DNA from 3 places in the Rhizobium sp. BK176 genome. Region 2 is predicted to be linked to each of the others. Evidence: predicted binding sites of a transcription regulator. Region 2 holds the regulator's gene; each other region holds the start of a gene.
What was found. Region 2 encodes HrcA, which represses chaperone genes, less so after heat shock. Its sites were predicted from a motif close to GTTAGCACTCNCNNNNNGNGAGTGCTAAC; they were not measured.
Positions count from the first base shown of each region.

Region 1: groES (co-chaperone GroES) is a predicted target of HrcA. The motif match lies at 2,002-2,030, and genes of this name have one in related genera.
Region 3: groES (co-chaperone GroES) is a predicted target of HrcA. The motif match lies at 4,219-4,247, and genes of this name have one in related genera.

Region 1 is NZ_JANUBV010000002.1:524,363-530,516, reverse strand. It holds gene groL (chaperonin GroEL) at 1-1,574, opposite strand, end outside; gene groES (co-chaperone GroES) at 1,647-1,943, opposite strand; gene chrA (chromate efflux transporter) at 2,268-3,677, shown strand; gene FHT76_RS11840 (TIGR01459 family HAD-type hydrolase) at 3,779-4,627, shown strand; gene FHT76_RS11835 (bifunctional riboflavin kinase/FAD synthetase) at 4,655-5,638, shown strand; gene FHT76_RS11830 (DUF3311 domain-containing protein) at 5,772-5,969, shown strand; gene mctP (monocarboxylate uptake permease MctP) at 5,959-6,154, shown strand, end outside.
Region 2 is NZ_JANUBV010000004.1:108,751-114,904, forward strand. It holds gene rdgB (RdgB/HAM1 family non-canonical purine NTP pyrophosphatase) at 1-189, opposite strand, end outside; gene FHT76_RS15920 (VOC family protein) at 197-613, opposite strand; gene rph (ribonuclease PH) at 610-1,329, opposite strand; gene hrcA (heat-inducible transcriptional repressor HrcA) at 1,505-2,593, shown strand; gene FHT76_RS15935 (GFA family protein) at 2,599-3,033, opposite strand; gene grpE (nucleotide exchange factor GrpE) at 3,252-3,872, shown strand; gene FHT76_RS15945 (nucleoside hydrolase) at 3,931-4,875, opposite strand; gene FHT76_RS15950 (Hsp20 family protein) at 5,136-5,567, shown strand; gene FHT76_RS15955 (DUF1150 family protein) at 5,617-5,874, shown strand; gene FHT76_RS15960 (tRNA (guanosine(46)-N(7))-methyltransferase TrmB) at 5,882-6,154, opposite strand, start outside.
Region 3 is NZ_JANUBV010000032.1:17,116-23,269, forward strand. It holds gene FHT76_RS37930 (amidohydrolase family protein) at 1-1,027, shown strand, start outside; gene FHT76_RS37935 (MTAP family purine nucleoside phosphorylase) at 1,039-1,869, shown strand; gene FHT76_RS37945 (Hsp20 family protein) at 2,354-2,821, opposite strand; gene FHT76_RS37950 (hypothetical protein) at 2,850-3,056, shown strand; gene FHT76_RS37955 (hypothetical protein) at 3,068-3,379, shown strand; gene FHT76_RS37960 (hypothetical protein) at 3,394-3,696, shown strand; gene FHT76_RS37965 (hypothetical protein) at 3,838-4,125, opposite strand; gene groES (co-chaperone GroES) at 4,393-4,707, shown strand; gene groL (chaperonin GroEL) at 4,746-6,154, shown strand, end outside.

The DNA of each region.
Region 1 (6,154 bases), on a different contig from region 2:
GGCAGCTCGGCGATCATGGCTTCGGTGGTGATCAGCAGCGAAGCAACCGAAGCTGCGTTCTGCAGAGCCGTACGAACAACCTTGACCGGGTCGACGATACCCATGGCGATCATGTCGCCATATTCGGACGTCTGGGCGTTGTAGCCGTAGTTGTCTTCGTTCTTGTCGAGGACCTTGCCGACAACGATCGAAGCTTCGTCGCCTGCGTTTTCAGCGATCTGGCGAACCAGAGCCTGCAGGGCGCGGCGAACGATGTTGATGCCAGCTTCCTGGTCGTCGTTTGCACCCTTTGCAGCGATCTTCGTGGAAGAACGGAGCAGGGCGATACCGCCGCCGGGGACGATGCCTTCCTGAACAGCAGCGCGCGTCGCGTTGAGCGCGTCGTCGATGCGGTCCTTCTTTTCCTTGACTTCGACTTCCGTGGAGCCGCCAACGCGGATGACGGCAACGCCGCCAGCGAGCTTGGCAAGGCGTTCCTGCAGCTTTTCGCGGTCATAGTCCGAAGTGGTTTCTTCGATCTGAGCCTTGATCTGTGCAACGCGGCCTTCGATGTCGGACTTGGCGCCAGCGCCGTCGACGATCGTGGTGTTTTCCTTGGAGATCGAAACCTTCTTCGAACGGCCGAGCATGTCGAGCGTTACGGATTCGAGCTTGATGCCGAGGTCTTCGGAAATGACGGTGCCGCCAGTGAGGATAGCGATGTCTTCGAGCATGGCCTTGCGGCGATCGCCGAAGCCAGGAGCCTTGACAGCAGCGATCTTCAGGCCGCCGCGCAGCTTGTTGACGACGAGCGTAGCAAGCGCTTCGCCTTCGACGTCTTCAGCGATGATGAGGAGCGGCTTGCCGGTCTGAACGACAGCTTCGAGAACCGGCAGCATGGCCTGGAGGTTCGAGAGCTTCTTCTCGTGCAGGAGGATGAAGGCGTCTTCGAGGTCCGCAATCATCTTTTCCGGGTTGGTCACGAAGTACGGGCTGAGGTAGCCGCGGTCGAACTGCATGCCTTCGACGACTTCGAGTTCGGTTTCAGCGGTCTTGGCTTCTTCGACGGTGATGACACCTTCGTTGCCGACCTTCTGCATGGCCTCGGCAATATCGAGACCGACCTGCTTTTCGCCGTTTGCGGAGATCGTGCCGACCTGTGCGACTTCTTCCGACGTGTTGATCTTCTTGGCCTTGGCCTGGAGATCCTTGACGACTTCAGCGACAGCGAGGTCGATGCCGCGCTTCAGGTCCATCGGGTTCATGCCGGCAGCAACTGCCTTGGCGCCTTCGCGAACGATCGCCTGGGCCAGAACCGTTGCGGTCGTCGTGCCGTCGCCGGCGATGTCGTTGGTCTTCGAAGCAACTTCGCGGACCATCTGGGCGCCCATGTTTTCGAACTTGTCTTCGAGTTCGATTTCCTTGGCGACCGAAACGCCGTCCTTGGTGATGCGCGGAGCGCCGAAGGACTTGTCGATGATGACGTTACGACCCTTCGGGCCGAGCGTTACCTTCACTGCGTCAGCGAGAATGTCGACGCCCTTGAGCATCTTTTCGCGCGCTGTGCGGCCAAACTTGATTTCTTTAGCTGCCATGATTGAAACTCCTGAATTCGAGTTGTCCGGGCTTTGGGCCCGTGGCTAAAATCGGAAAGGGAAAACGGCTGATTAGCCGATGATGCCCATGATGTCGGCTTCCTTCATGATCAGAAGGTCTTCGCCGTTGATCTTGACTTCGGTGCCGGACCACTTGCCGAACAGAACGCGATCGCCAGCCTTGACGTCGAGAGCGACGACCTTGCCGGACTCGTCACGAGCGCCGGAACCGACGGCGACGATTTCGCCTTCCTGCGGCTTTTCCTTGGCGGTGTCCGGAATGATGATGCCGCCCTTGGTCTTTTCTTCGGACTCAACGCGGCGAACGACGACGCGATCGTGAAGGGGGCGGAAGTTGGTGCTTGCCATTGTCTAATCCCTCGATCAAATGACACTCGCAGGCCGAGAGCGGCCCGCACGGATGGGTGTTAGCACTCGCCATTGGGGAGTGCTAGCGAGGCAGCATTTAGGAGTGGCCCATCGGGGAGTCAAGGACGGCCTGAATTTTTCTTCGCCGTCTTCTCAAGCAGGCTTAACAGCATATCCTTGTCGGAAGTGCGACAGGCAGTGCGGTGACCACCGTTCCCTAAGCTTCTTTCCTCGAAAGAGATCACTGCCGCCCACCTGTCGCTAGGATTGTCGTAAGGACGTGCCAATGATATCGAGCGCCTTGGGGCAAGAGGGGCGGCAACCGTGAATAAGGCGATCGCGGCAGAAGACATCGTGGCGGCACCAGCGCTGCGAGAGGCGGTTCGCGTCTGGGCGTGGATCGGCTGCCTGAGCTTCGGCGGGCCGGCCGGTCAGATCGCCCTCATGCACAAGACCATTGTCGACGAGAAGCGCTGGATCTCTGAGGAACGCTTCCTGCACGCGCTTAATTTCTGCATGCTGCTGCCCGGCCCCGAAGCCCAGCAACTGGCCACATATATCGGCTGGCTGATGCACGGTGTCCGTGGCGGGCTGATTGCCGGCCTGCTGTTCATACTACCGGGCTTTCTGCTCATCCTGATCCTGTCGAGCCTTTACGCCGTCTTTCAGGAAGCGGCCTGGCTTCCCGCGCTTTTCTTCGGAGTGAAAGCTGCGGTCCTGGCCATCGTCATCGAGGCCTTGCTCCGGGTGAGCCGCCGGGCTCTGAAGGAGCGCTTTCACTACTATGTGGCCGGCGCCTCGTTCCTGGCGCTTTTCATGCTGAACCTGCCGTTTCCTCTCATCATTGTCCTCGCCGGCGCAGCAGGACTGCTGTGGATGAAGTATCGCCAGCGTGGGTTGGCAACGCCGATGCCGCAAACCGCCCGCCGCGGACGACTTCCTGCAGTCACGCCGCATGCGATCGCAAGGCCGCTCGTGGTATTGGTGTTCTGGATCCTCGTCTGGCAGTCACCGCTCTTCTTCATTCGTGGCCTCGACGCGCCGATGGACCTGATCGCCGAAACGTTGAGCGGCGAAACCAATGTATTCGGCGCCGTCTTCATCTTCTTCTCCAAGATGGCCGTCATCACTTTCGGAGGCGCATACGCCGTGCTTTCCTATGTCGCGCAGGTTGCCGTCGGCCACTACGCGTGGCTTCAGCCCGGCGAGATGCTCGATGGACTGGCGCTTGCCGAGACGACGCCTGGGCCGCTTGTCCTCGTCCTCTGTTTCGTCGGTTTCCTCGCTGGCTATCGCAATCCCATTGCGATGGCGCCCCTTGCCGGTGGCGTTCTCGGCGCCTTCCTCGCTGCCTGGGCGACGTTCGTGCCGAGCTTCATCTGGATTTTCGCCGGGGCTCCCTACATCGAGAAGCTGCGCAACAACGAGAAGCTCTCTGCCGCCCTTTCGGCGATTACGGCTGCGGTCGTCGGCGTCATTCTCAATCTTGCGCTCTGGTTCGGCCTGCATGTGCTCTTTGCCGAAGTTGGCCGCGTCGCACTCTTTTCCGGCAAGACCGGCCTGCCGATCATCAGCGTTGCCTGGCCGCAGTGGGGGACGCTCGATGCCGCCGCGCTCGTGATCTTCTTGCTGGCGTCCGTTCTGCTGTTTCGCTTCAAGAAGGGCATCCTGACGGTGATTGGCATATCCACCGCCGCAGGCCTGTTGGCCAAGGCTGCCGCCGCCGTCCTCTAGTCGGCTCGTTTCGGTTTTTTACAGCCGCAGCGCAAAATGCCTTGCCATCCCGGCAGGCCTTTGCGATGTCACCCGTGACTTAACGACATCGGGACATCGGAATGGCCAAGCGGATCGAAAACTTTGCGGAAATCACCAGCCAGTATGACGCGGTGTTCTGCGATGTCTGGGGTGTCTTGCACAATGGCGTCGATCCGTTCCCGAAGGCGGCTGCCGCGCTGGAAGCGGCCCGCGGCGAGGGGTTGACCGTTGTTCTCATCACCAATTCGCCGCGTATTGCTCCGCAGGTGGTGGCACAGCTCCGGCAGATCGGCATCCAGGATGGCGCCTACGATCGGATTGTCACGTCGGGCGATGTCACGCGGGGCCTCATTGCCGAGGGGCCGAAGAAGGTATTTCTTCTCGGGCCGGAACGTGATCTGGCGATCATCGAGGGGCTTGGCGTGGAGCGCGTCGATGCGGGGGATGCCGACTCCGTTGTATGCACCGGCTTCTTCGACGACGAAACCGAGACGCCCGAAGACTATACCGAGATGCTGAAGGCGTTTCAGGTGCGCGGCGTGCCGATGATCTGCGCCAACCCCGATCTGGTTGTCGAGCGCGGCCACAAGATCATCCCCTGCGCCGGCGCGATGGCGGCATACTACAATCAGCTCGGTGGGCAAACCCGCATTGCCGGGAAGCCGCACAAGCCGATCTACGACGCCGTATTGTCCGTTGCCCGCGACGCCCATGGGGAATTTCCGAAGGGCCGTGTCCTTGCAATCGGGGACGGAATGCCGACCGATGTTCGCGGTGCTCTCGATTACGGCCTCGACCTCCTCTATATCAGCGGCGGCATCCACGCGAAGGAATACACGCTGAACGGAGAGACGGACGAAGCCATCCTGACGGCCTTTCTGGAGCGCGAAAAAGTATCACCGAAGTGGTGGATGCCTCGTCTCGCATAAAGACCTCAGCACAAGAAAAGCCAGCCGATGACCGTTTTTCACCGCAACGAAACCCGTGAACCACTGCCGGCCCAGCTGCGTGGCGGCGTGGTCGCCATTGGCAACTTCGACGGCGTGCATCGTGGGCATCAGTCCGTGCTGAACCGGGCTTTGGAGATTTCGCGGCATCGCGGCATTCCGGCGCTTGTCCTCACCTTCGAGCCGCATCCGCGTACGGTCTTCCGGCCCGATCAGCCGGTCTTTCGCCTGACGCCTGCGCCGCTCAAGGCTCGGCTTCTCGAAGCGATCGGCTTCAACGCCGTCATTGAATACCCCTTCGACAGGGAGTTTTCGCAGCGTTCGGCCGACGATTTCATCCATTCGATCCTCAAGGACTGGCTTGACGCCTCAGAGGTCGTGACCGGCTTCAACTTTCATTTCGGCCGAGGCCGGGAAGGCGGTCCGGCCTTCCTGATGGAAGCCGGCCAGAGATACGGCTTCGGCGTTACGCTGATCGACGCGTTTCGTGACGAGAATACTGACGTCGTCTCCTCGAGCCATGTGCGCGAATTGCTGAAAGACGGCAATGTCAGCGAGGCAGCGGCGATGCTCGGCTATCACTATACCGTCGAAGCGGAAGTGATCGGCGGCGAGAAGCTAGGGCGCCAGCTCGGCTTCCCGACTGCGAACATGCGGTTGCCGGCCGAAGCCGATCTCAAGGCGGGCATTTACGCCGTTCGCTTCCGTCTTGATGACGGTACGCTGCACGACGGCGTCGCCAGCTACGGTCGGCGGCCGACGGTCACCGACAATGGTGCGCCGCTGCTCGAAACCTACCTCTTCGATTTCAGCGGCGACCTGTACGGGCAGATCTGTTCCGTATCCTTCTTCGGCTACCTGCGCCCTGAACTGAAGTTCGACGGCCTCGATCCCCTTGTCGAGCAGATGAATCGAGACAAGGAAGAGGCAAGGGCGCTGCTAACAGGTGTGCAGTCGCTCGGAGAGCTTGATCGCAAGATCTGCTTCGTCTGAGGCTCTAGCGACCTTCGAAAATTGTGGCTCTTACGGGGCGGCGATGCTTGTCGTGTGCGCTCGCAGGGATATGTCATCTATTTGATAAGACGCGGATTCGCTGCGCCCCCCAGCATCGAAAGGCATTCTTCAAATGGATAAGAGGTTTGGAACGGCGGTCTGCTGGCTGCTCATCATTCCCTATATCGGGCTCCTATGGGTTCCCTTCTACAACTTTCACGACCCTGTCCTCTTCGGCTTCCCCTTCTTCTATTGGTATCAGCTGGCCTGGGTGCCGGTTACCGCCTTTCTAACCTGGATCGCCTACCGGAGCATGCGCGATGACGACTGATCTCAACGCCACCGCGCTTGCCGTTTTCATCTTCTTCTTCGTGCTAGTCACGGTCATGGGCTTCGTCGCCTCCCGCTGGCGCAAGCCGAAAACACTTGACCATCTCGACGAGTGGGGTCTTGGCGGCCGCAGCTTCGGTACCTGGGTCACCTGGTTCCTGGTTGGCGGTGACTTCTATACCGCCT
Region 2 (6,154 bases):
GGCAGAAGCGAGCGCCTTGATCTTTGCGTTTTCCTCGAAGGTGGTACCCGTTTCGTCGGGCTCGACGAAGTTCAATTCGGCCGCCGACTTCGCGGTGAAGCCAAAGGGGCCGATCAGGTCCTGAATTTCCCGGATCTTACCGGCATTGTGGCTGGCAACGACGATGGTCTTGGTTTCGAGCTTGCGCATGATGGTCCTATTCGATGCCCCAGATGCGGGCTTCAGCGCATTCGAGGCTGTTGCCCGCCGGATCGCGGAAATAGATCGAGCGGCCGCCTTGCGGCCAGGTGACTGCGGATTCGATGGCAACGCCGTTGGACTTCAGCCGGGCCGCAATTGCATCGAGATTTTCCCCGGAGACACGGAAGCAAGCGTGTCCCGCGCCGGTCGTGCCGTGCGGCGGCACCTGCAGGGAGCCGGGCGAGGGTGGCTTGATCGTTTCGTCAGGGTTGAAGATCAGCAGAACGCTGGCACCGCAGCGAAAGAAGACATGCCGGTTGCCGCCGCGCGAGATCTTCGATAGGCCGAGGATGCCTTCATAGAAGACTTCTGCCTTGTCGAGATCATCAGCATAGAGCGCCGTTTCCAGCATGCCTTCCAGCATGTCGTTCATCCGGCGATCGCCTGCTTCTGCATTGCGACGAGTTCGGCGATACCTGCCTTGGCGAGCGTCATCAGCGAAGCGAACTCCTCGTCGGTGAAGGGCGTACCTTCTGCAGTGCCCTGGATTTCGACGATACCGCCGGTGCCGGTCATCACGAAGTTCGCGTCGGTCTCGGCCGAGGAGTCTTCGAGGTAGTCGAGATCGAGCACCGACTGGTTGGCGAAGATTCCGCACGAGATGGCCGCGACATGGTCCTTCAGCACCCGCTCGACCTTGAGCATGTTGCGGCTCTCCATCCACTTCAGGCAGTCGTGGAGCGCAATCCAGGCACCGGTGATCGATGCCGTGCGCGTGCCGCCGTCCGCCTGAATGACATCGCAGTCGAGCGTGATCTGGCGTTCGCCGAGTTCCTTGAGATCGACGACGGCGCGCAGCGACCGGCCGATCAGGCGCTGGATTTCCTGGGTGCGGCCACCCTGCTTGCCGGCCGCAGCCTCGCGCTTCATGCGGTCGCCGGTTGCGCGCGGCAGCATGCCGTATTCAGCCGTGACCCAGCCCTTGCCGGTGTTGCGCAGCCACGCCGGCGGCTTTTCCTCGACGCTAGCCGTGCACAGCACATGCGTATCGCCGAACTTCACCAGACAGGAGCCTTCTGCATGCTTGGAGAAATTGCGCTCGAAAGAGACCTTGCGCATCTGGTCGGTTTTTCTGCCTGAGGGCCGCATACTATTCTCCTAATCGTCATGCCGAAGACGCGAGCAGCCTTCGGATAGATCATGCGTGCTGTGGTGTTGAGAGCTTCTACGATTGGCAGCGCCCATTTGCAATTTCCCTTTTGCCGCTGCGGGGAGATTGGCTATATTTTGTCGGATCATCGTCAGCACGGGTACGCAAGGCTTCATGGAGTTCAGATCGACGTCGGTTTCAGATGCAGTGGCTGCGCTGGATGAACGCTCTAAGGAAATCTTTCGCCGCATTGTAGAGGGCTATCTGGAAACGGGTGAACCGCTCGGCTCCCGTAACCTGTCGCGCATCCTGCCGATGTCGCTGTCGCCGGCGTCCGTGCGCAATGTGATGAGCGATCTGGAAGAACTTGGCCTCATCTATTCGCCGCATGTTAGCGCCGGCCGTCTGCCGACGCAGATCGGCCTACGCTTCTTCGTCGACGCCTTCATGCAGGTAGGCGATCTCTCAGCCGAGGATCGCGCCAATATCGATCGGCAGGTGCGCGCCGAAAGTCGCGACAATCCGATGGAGTTGATGATGAACGAGGCGAGCCGCATGCTCTCGGGCATTTCGCGCGGCGCCGGACTGGTCATCACCTCGAAGAGCGATCCTGTTCTCAAGCATGTCGAATTCATCAGGCTTGAGCCGACCAAGGCGCTCGCGGTGCTCGTCGGCGATCACGACCAAGTGGAAAACCGGATCATCGAGCTTCCGGCAGGCGTCACGTCATCGCAATTGACCGAGGCAGCAAACTTTCTCAATGCGCACATGACCGGGCAGACGCTGCCGGAACTGCGCAATCAGTTGAGCCGACTGAAGGATGATGTGCGCCGCGAGCTAGACACGCTGTCGCAGGATCTCGTCGAGCGCGGCATCGCCGTCTGGTCCGGTAGCGCCGACGAAGGCAAACCCGCGCAGCTCATCATTCGCGGCCGTGCCAATCTGCTGGCCGGTCTCGCCGGTGCCGACGATCTTGACCGTCTGCGCATGCTGTTCGACGATCTGGAGAAGAAAGACAGCTTGCTCGAGCTTCTGAACCTGGCCGAAAGCGGCCCCGGGGTGCGGATTTTCATCGGCTCGGAGAACAAGCTGTTCTCGCTCTCGGGCTCGTCGTTGATCGTCGCGCCCTACAGGGACGACGATGACCGCATTGTCGGCGCCGTCGGTGTTATAGGGCCGACGCGTCTCAACTACTCGCGCATCGTTCCGATGGTCGATTACACCGCTCAGCTGATGACGCGATTGTCGCGCGGCACGAAGTAGAAGAGCTACTCCGGCAGAGTGTCGCCCGAGCCGCCCATCTCCGCCGGCATATCTTTGTACTTTGGCAGGCCATCGCGGATGCGCAACACGCTTTCCTGATAGTTCACGTGCAACGCCGGGGCATAATCGAGATCGGGCAGAAGGGCTGCGTAAACGTCGGTGACGCCCCAAGTCGGGTGCTCCGTGTAGAGATGACCACCGCAGCGGTCGCAGAATTTCCGAACGCTGGTATCGGACCTCTGGTAGCCCTCGACGTGCTCTCCACCCTTGGTGACGTGGACCGCCTGGGGCTGCCAGAGCGTGAAAGCGTTGACCGGCCCGGCCGACCAATGCCGGCAGGAGGCGCAGTGGCAGTATCCCATTGCCACCGGTTCGCCGGTCGCAACAATCTCGACCGTGCCGCAGAAGCAGCGCCCGGTATAGCTTTTCTGATCGTTCATGGTAGCAGCTCCCTGACCCAGGATGAGGCCGAAGCACTGAAGGTTTAGGCGGCGCTAAAATAAAAGAACTTTAGCGCGAGCAAGTCAAGCTGGCCCTCTCGCATCCCCCGCATCGGTTGCCTTACATCGCGCGCTTTTCGGTCACGCAGACTTGATTTTTGCCCGCCAAAGCTCGATATCGGGCACATCCTAAAAGACACCAATCACCGGAGAACGTCATGACTGACGAAACGACGAAGAACGGACCTGACGCAGCCGCGGCCGAAGCCGCAGCGGACGCCGCCGCAAACGTCGAGAACGAAGCCACCGTACAGCCCGATCCGCTGGAACTTCTGAGGACCGAGAATGCGGAGTTGCGCGACCGTTATCTTCGGCTTGCCGCCGAGATGGATAACCTGCGCCGTCGCACCGAGCGCGAAGTCAAGGACGCGAAGACCTACGCAGCCGCCGGCTTCGCCCGTGATATGCTGGCTGTTTCCGACAATCTGCGCCGCGCCATCGATGCTGTTCCGGAAGAAGCAAAGGCTGCTGCCGATGCTGGCCTGACAACGCTGATCGAAGGCGTCGAAATGACCGAGCGTTCGATGCTGTCGGCGCTCGAGCGTCATGGCGTCCGCAAGCTGGAGCCGGTCGGCCAGAAATTCGACCCGAACTTCCACCAGGCCATGTTCGAAGTGCCGAATGCCGAAGTACCGAACAACACCGTCGTTCAGGTCGTTCAGGCCGGCTACACGATTGGCGAGCGTGTCCTGCGTCCGGCCATGGTCGGTGTCGCCAAGGGCGGCCCGAAGCTCGTCGAACCCGAAACCAATTCGGTTTTTGACCAGAAGGACGCCTGATCCGATCGGCCCGCTTCCGCGGGCCTGATCTCTCAGCCGCCCTCAAACGCACTAGGCATCAGATGCGGGCGAAGCGCTCGATCAACAGATCGAAGAAGCCGTCCGCATCGACATCGCGCATGACTTGAACATTGCGCTTGCGATCCGTCACGTGCCACCAGTCGACAACGGTCATGCCGACCGTCAGTTCCGACTTAACTTCGATCTCGACATTGCAGGTCCGCCCCTTGAAAAGCTCGGGCTTCAAGAGATAGGCGATTACGGTCGGATCGTGCAGCGGGCCGCCGTCCGAGCCATACTTTTCGACATCGAAGCGCTCGAAGAATTCCAGCATCTCGACCATGGCGATGGCCGGGCGCGTGCCGAGATCGGCCATGCGCTTGACGCGGTCCTTGCGGGTCAGGAGCTTGTGCGTGACGTCGAGCGGTATCATCACGATCGGTATGCCGGAGCGAAGGACGATGTCGGCGGCCTCGGGGTCCACGTAGATGTTGAACTCGGCGGCCGGCGTAATGTTGCCGCCTTCAAAGAAGCCGCCGCCCATCATGACGAGTTCACGGACACGCGGGACGATGTCGGGCGCTTTCTGGAAGGCCAAGCCGATGTTGGTCAGCGGCCCCAGCGTACAGAGCGTCACGGTGCCTTGCGGCTCGCTGCGCAGCGTGTCGATGATGAAGTCCACGGAATGCTGCGGCTGCAGAGCCATGGTCGGCTCGTCAAGGACAGGACCGTCGAGTCCCGTCTTGCCGTGGACGTGCTCCGCGGTGACGAGCTTGCGCGCGATCGGCTTGTCGGCGCCGGCAAAGACCTTCGTATCGGTGCGGCCGCAGAGCTCGCAGACAATGCGCGCGTTGCGGCTCGTATAGGACAGCGGAACGTTGCCGGCGACCGTAGTGATCCCCAGCACCTGAAGTTCTTCCGGGCTGCCGAATGCCAGCATGATGGCCGCGGCGTCGTCTTGACCGGGGTCAGTGTCGATAATGATCTTCCTAGGGTCCGCCATTCCGGTCGTTCCATCCTCATGGTGCGCGTCTTCGTGGCATGCACCGTTTGTTTATGCTTCCGTCGCAAATCGGCACAGCCGCCGCGGGCACGTTTTGATGCGAGGCGGCGCTTGCTTTGTCAAGGTCGGACCGTTGCGGGGCTTTCCAAGTGCGAGCGCGACATCCGCCTTGCGCCTGCGCCTGTCAGTTCCCATATTGGAAGCATTCGGATGCTGTATTCAGGTCCGGCAAGGTCGCTTGAATCAAGGACTTGAAGACGATGAGCCGCATGACGCCTTTCGCAAGCCCGCTACTCCTGGGCTTTGACGCCATGGAAAAGACGCTGGAGCGCCTTTCCAAGGCCAGCGACGGATATCCCCCTTACAATATCGAGCGAGTTGCCGCCGACCGTGCTTCCGGCGATCCGGAGAGGTTGCGCATAACCCTGGCCGTGGCCGGCTTCAGCGAAGAAGAATTAGACGTGTCGGTCGAGGAGAATCAGCTTTCTATTCGCGGTCGCCAGGTCGAGCAGGGGGAGCGGGATTACCTGTATCGCGGCATCGCCGCACGCCAGTTCCAGCGGACTTTCGTTCTGGCCGACGGGATGCAGGTTTTGGGCGCTTGCCTGAAGAACGGATTGCTCTCGGTGGATCTCATCCGCCCCGAGCCCAGCCGTATGGTGAAGAAAATTAACATTTCGGTCTCACAGTAGGACAACGGCGCATGTTGAGCCGTTGGTCCCTTCTCTTGGAGGTACAGGAATGTTGATGAAAGAAGCCAATTCGCACCTGACCAAAACCGAACTTGCCGGTATCGGCAACGGCGAGGTCGCCTATATCCGCAAGATGCGCAACGAAGAAGTTGCCAAGTGCTTCCCGGAAGCGCCCGACATCGATCCGAGCGTTGACCTTTGGGCGCTATTCGGCGCCGATGGCACGCCGATCCTGTTGACGGATAACCGTTCCAGCACCTTCTTCAAGGCTGCCGAGGATGAACTGAAAACGGTGAGCCTGCACTAAGGCAGGCTCAGACGCGCTTAAATGTGAGATAGGCGGAAGATCTGCCTTCGCGCCGTGCCTTGGCCTCGTAGCGTGTGCTCGGCCAGCCCTCGTAGGGCGTCAGCCAATCTGCTGCATCCTGTGCCAGCCAGTCGAAGCCGCCATGGTCGCGGCACTTCAGCAGCGTCCAGTTGACGTAGGTATCGATGTCCGAGGCGAAGCAGAACAGCCCACCCGGCTTCAGTACGCGGTGGAAGCGGTCGAGATTGGTCTTCGACACGAAGCGGCGCTTCCAATGCTT
Region 3 (6,154 bases), on a different contig from region 2:
GCATACCGCATCCCTGACAATCGACGACAACCGGCGGGGCTCCACCCTCGCTGCGATGGATATGATACGCGCGGGCATTACGACCGCATGCGACTGTACACGGTACGGTGCAGGTGTCTTCGCATCGGTGGCGAGCGAAATTGGCATGAGGTCGTTAAGCGGCGCTCTTGCAAACTCGCCCGAACTTCGACCCAACGGCCGCCCCAATTGGCCGCTTGCGCTTAAGGAGACACGGCAAGCGATTTCGGACAATGCGGGCAACGGACTGTGCCGCTTTTATCTCGGGGCCCATTCTCCGTACAGCTGCACGCCAGAGCTATTGAGGGCCGTCAAGCGCGGGGCCGAGGCGCTCGGACTTCCCTTCACGATACATGTGGCGGAGAACCTCGCTGAAAACGATCTGATTGCGGAGCGCTATGGTCGCTCACCCGTCGCCTGGCTCAACGATCTCGGCGTGCTCGATGGGACCTCTATTCTTGCCCATTGTGTATGGCTCGATGACGCCGACATGGACATCCTTGCTGCGACCGGAGCTGGCGTGGCTCATAACCCCGCGAGCAATGCAAAGCTTGCGAGCGGTGTCGCACCCATCCCGGCGCTGCGGCGGCGCGGCGTGCCCGTCGGACTGGGTACCGATAGCACCCTTTCGAACAACAGCCTGGACATCTTTCAGGAGATGAAGCTGTCGGTCCTTCTCCAGCGCGCGACAACTCTTGATGCTTCGATCCTCGGCGCTGCGGACGCCTTCTCGATGGCCACCATCGAGGGAGCGCGGGTCCTCGGATGGGATCGCGAGATCGGCAGTCTGGAGCCCGGAAAGCAAGCCGATCTGGTCGTCCTCGCCTTGGAGCACCCGTTGGGAATGACCTACGAGAGAGCTCTTTCTGACATCGTCTACCACGCCGGTCCGCAGCACGTCCGCAAAGTGATGATCGCGGGGGAAACCGTGTTCGACGAAGGCAAATTAACAAGGATCGACGAAGCCGCGGTGCGGTCAACGATCCATCGTCACTATCAATGCAATTGAGGGAATCGAGTATGAACAGAGCACCAGTCGGACTGCTTACGAGCGCTGCCTCCGAAAACCTTCTTCAAAATCGTCGGTCGGAATCCGTTTCGACCCCGTGGGGTAAAGCCGAAGTCCTGCTCGGAACCATTGGCGGGCGCGAGACGGCGGTCATTCTGCGGTATGGCGAAAAGCTGACGGTACCCAGTCACAAGATAAACTATCATGCGAACATATGGGCGTTTCGCGAACTGGGCGTCGAGGCCATCATTTCCCAGAACGCCATCGGCTCCGTCAATCCGGCCATTCGGCCCGGTGATATCGTCATTTCCGATGACTTCCTCGACAAGACGAAGTCGCGCGCCCAGTCCTTGTTCGACGAGAGCGATTGCTGGGTGCGCGTCGACTTCACTGATCCATTTTGCCCGCGTCTTCGCACGGAACTGATCGCCGCCGCAAACAAGTACAGTAATCGCGTCATCGAGCGTGGCACCTTTGTTTGCACCGAAGGTCCCCGTTTCGAAACGCCCGCAGAAATTCGCTCCTATCAACGCGACGGGGGTGACATAGTCGGCACGCCGCTTGTGCCAGAGGTTATCTTCGCGCGCGAAGCGGAACTGTGCTTCGCGTCGATAGCACCAGTTATCAATTTTGGTTCGGGGATGGCACCAGCGGTGGTTCACTTTGGACCCGGCAGCATGAACGAAATCTACTACAAAGAAGGTCTCCACGACCTTATTGAAAAGACACTGATAGAAGCAATTTCAGGGCTTTCAACCGATCGGACATGCGGTTGCTCGCACGCTCTCGACGGAGGCTTTCATGGAACCCCGCCGACGTGGCTGAAACGGAAGATCGCTTGAGTTCACCTCGGGCGTGACCGTCGCGTTTCAGCAGCGCTCTCCAATCTTCCTCGGATTCGAGGGCTTGTCGACGATCCCGCCTGGGGGTTCGTCAGTGATCGGTTCGCGCCGCTCTTCGACCTTGGCGACGCCAGAACTGGCCATCGCACCCCAGATGTTATGCCTCAGATGGTCAAATTCGCTTGTAGCGCCGTTGTGCCCTTCAAAGTCAATGCCGCGTCTCAAGCAATCCCCGTGCAGTTCGCACCATCATTGCCAGATGCGCCGGATCGCGCACTCCCTCGCGGTAAAGTGTCACAAGGATCGCTGCTATGCGATCCGCTTCTTCCGACCCCTTTTCTAGACCACCTTCTGTAAGCACCTGGTTGAACACCGGCTGACAGGCGGCAAGATCCCGGGCGTCAAACGTATTTGGCTTTCGAACGTCAATCGTCTTCATCGCTGCAAAGGGAGCGCCGCAATCGCGACGCCCCCGCCCCCCCAGTTACGCGACTTGCTTTTCGGCGTCGATCTGCAGCGAGTGAGGCGCAGTTTCTGCGCCAATCGCAATCTTGCGCGGCTTCATGGCCTCGGGAATTTCTCGCTTCAGGTCTATGCTGAGGAGACCATTTGTCAGCGTTGCATTTTCAACGCGAACGTGATCGGCAAGCTCGAAGCGTCGTTCGAAGGCGCGGCCAGCGATCCCTCGGTGGAGGTATTCGCCGCCACTGTCTTCCGCCTTCTGGCCCTTCACCACGAGAACGTTGCGTTCCTGCGTGATGTCAAGATCACCATCGGAAAAGCCCGCGACCGCCATCTGGATCCGGTAGCCATCCTCGTCCGTCTTCAGGATGTCATATGGCGGCCAGGTTTCTATCCCCTGAACGCGCTGCGAGTTGGCAAGAAGATTGAACACCCTGTCAAAGCCGATGCTGGATCGGAAAAGCGGTGTAAAGTCGAGTTCGTTTCTCATAACCAAAACCTCCGTAAAGCGAGTTGGAATGGAGACGCGCAAGTCGGGCGCCTCCGACGCTGCCAGCCCCTTTCAGGCGGCCGGCGAAAATGATCTGGTTTGGGGGATTTGCAGATTCAAGATGGCTCATAAAAATTTTTTTAACAGCGGCCAGCCCGACCTCTTGAACGATGAAATCGTTGAAACAATCTCAGTTCTGCCTGGAGATTTTCACTCCCTTGATGAAGGTTTTTAGGAGAAACGAAGATGACGACTGAAAGGAACGATCAACTCAACCCTCGTGCCTCGGAGAAGCCGGGCACGAATCGGATCCTTGACAGGAAACAGTCCTATGATCACCCGCGCGACATCCTCGCAACCGCGCTATGCGACAGCGAAAAGCGGGCCATCCTTGCTTCCTGGGCTTCCGATCTCTTTGCTGTCGACTCCTCGCCACAACTGCGGCGCCCACCGGGGGTCAGGAAACCTGTGCGCTATGAGGACATCCTCAAGGCTCTCAAGGCCCTCGATGACGGTGAGGCTCCGTCAATGGCCAGACCCGAAGCTTATTACCGCTGATTTCGGAGGCCATCATGATCGTGAAGCCAAATGCGATGGCCGCTGGAAACGGTCCCCATGTCGATAAGATCGGCGGCCGAATGATTGTAGCGTCCCGCTATGCGGATTGCCTATACCGTCTTGCCCGACAAGCGTACCGGTTTGATATGGCCGACCTTGGCGCCAAGCTAAATAATGTCGCTCGAGCAATCGAGGCCATGGCGCACCGGATCGGCGTCGACCAGCGTGGAGTCGTTGTCCTAGGACGGGCAAGCCGCCTCATCGGCGCGGTAGAAGCAATCGTCGAAAAAACGTCCAAGAGGACCTTCCTTCACTAGAGCACTGGTAGTTAGGGGCGGCGCAAGATCTTGAAGGCCGCCCTTTCCTGAGGCGCAAGGCAAATAGATCGCGAGGCTAAGGAAGCGCTTCAGCCTCTCCAACGCAGCGAAGCTGCCGATGGTGGCGGTTCTACGTGAACCCTAGTGGATGGCGTGACTGCGCATGCGGTGAGGGTGGACGGCCTCGAACTGGCGGACGAGTTCCCTCGCCTGTTTCATGACATGGAAAGGAGTATGACTTTCGTCGCGGGCCAGCTCATCGGCGCTGATGAAGATCGCATCGGCCATGTTCTTCGAGACCATCGCGAACTTCCGGTTGCCTTCCACCATAGATTCCAGGGCGGTACGATCCAGCTGCCGCGCGATATCGATGAAGATCTCCTCGCGCTCCTCGACACTCAGCGCCCTCATGTCGCCTTCTGTATTCATGCTTGTCTCACTCCATTGACGTGAAGCCGCGCGGCCTCCCGTGAAAACCGCGGCCAAAACCTAGGAACCGAGAATTTACAGATCAAGAGGGCGGCTGGCACTCGTTGGCCATGAGTGCCAAAATTTTTTCGAGACCATCTTGAAAGCCGAAAAATAGCAAAATAAATCTTTGCCGCGAGGTGCTCTTCGAGGCCTCGCACCCGCCCGGACTGGCCATCCGGTCCGGCAAGGGTTTCAAAACATGATCGTTTGTCCAAGGAGGAAAACATGTCATTCCGTCCACTGCATGACCGTGTCCTGGTCCGCCGCGTCGAGTCTGAAGAAAGGACCAGGGGCGGCATTATCATCCCCGACACAGCCAAGGAAAAGCCCCAGGAGGGAGAAGTGGTCGCCGTTGGCACCGGCGCTCGCAACGAGGCAGGTCAAATTCAGGCACTCGACGTAAAAGCGGGGGATCGCATCCTGTTTGGCAAGTGGTCCGGCACCGAGATCAAGATCAACGGAGAAGACCTTCTGATCATGAAAGAAAGCGACGTTTTGGGAATTATCGAAATTCACAGCGAGCAGAAGCAGGCCGCTTAAGGCGCAGTTGGGTCAATTGCTATCTGGGAGTTAGAAAGATGGCTGCAAAGGAAATCAAGTTCAGCACTGATGCGCGCACCCGCATGCTGCGCGGCGTCGATACACTTGCAGACGCTGTCAAGGTGACCCTTGGTCCCAAGGGACGCAACGTCGTCATCTCCAAGTCTTTCGGCGCGCCCCGCATCACCAAGGATGGGGTAACGGTTGCCAAGGAAATCGAACTGGAAGACAAGTTCGAGAACATGGGCGCGCAAATGCTGCGTGAGGTAGCATCAAAGACGAACGATCTGGCGGGAGACGGAACGACGACCGCAACCGTCCTCGCACAGGCCATCGTTCGCGAGGGCGCCAAGGCTGTCGCCTCCGGCATGAACCCGATGGATCTAAAACGCGGCATTGATCTGGCTGTCGATGCGGTGGTCAATGAGTTGAAGACCAACGCGCGAAAGATATCCAACAACTCGGAAATCGCTCAGGTCGGAACCATTTCCGCCAACGGCGATTCCGAAGTCGGTCGCTTCCTCGCAGAGGCAATGCAGAAGGTCGGTAACGAAGGTGTCATTACCGTTGAGGAAGCCAAGACTGCCGATACCGAACTCGAGGTCGTCGAGGGAATGCAGTTCGACCGCGGTTATCTCAGCCCCTATTTCGTCACCAACCCTGAGAAGATGCGTGTTGAGTTCGAGGAGCCTTACATCCTCATTCACGAGAAGAAGCTGTCGAACCTGCAGTCCCTGCTCCCGGTCCTCGAAGCCGTCGTACAGTCGGGCAAGCCGCTCCTTGTGATCGCTGAAGACGTTGAAGGTGAAGCTCTTGCGACACTCGTCGTCAACAAGCTGCGCGGCGGCCTGAAGATCGCTGCCGTCAAGGCTCCGGGCTTCGGCGATCGCCGCAAGGCCATGCTTGAGGATATCGCGATCCTCACCGGCGGAACGGCGGTTTCGGAGGATCTTGGTATCAAGCTGGAGAATGTCACCCTGAACATGCTTGGTCGTGCGAAAAAGGTCACCATCGAAAAGGAGAACACGACGATCATCGACGGCGTCGGATCAAAAGCCGAGATCGATGGGCGCGTCGCACAGATCAGGGCTCAGATCGAGGAAACGACCTCCGACTACGACCGGGAAAAGCTGCAGGAACGCCTTGCAAAGCTTGCCGGTGGCGTTGCCGTCATTCGTGTTGGCGGTTCGACAGAGGTAGAGGTCAAGGAGAAGAAGGACCGCGTAGACGATGCTCTTCACGCGACTCGTGCCGCAGTTGAAGAAGGAATTCTTCCCGGCGGTGGCGTTGCACTGCTGCGCGCCGTCAAGGCTCTCGAGGGCCTTGAGACGGACAACCGCGACCAGCGCGTGGGGGTCGATATTATCCGGCGTGCCATCGAGGCTCCCGTCCGGCAGATCGCAGAAAACGCTGGCGCCGAGGGTTCGGTCATCGTCGGAAAACTCCG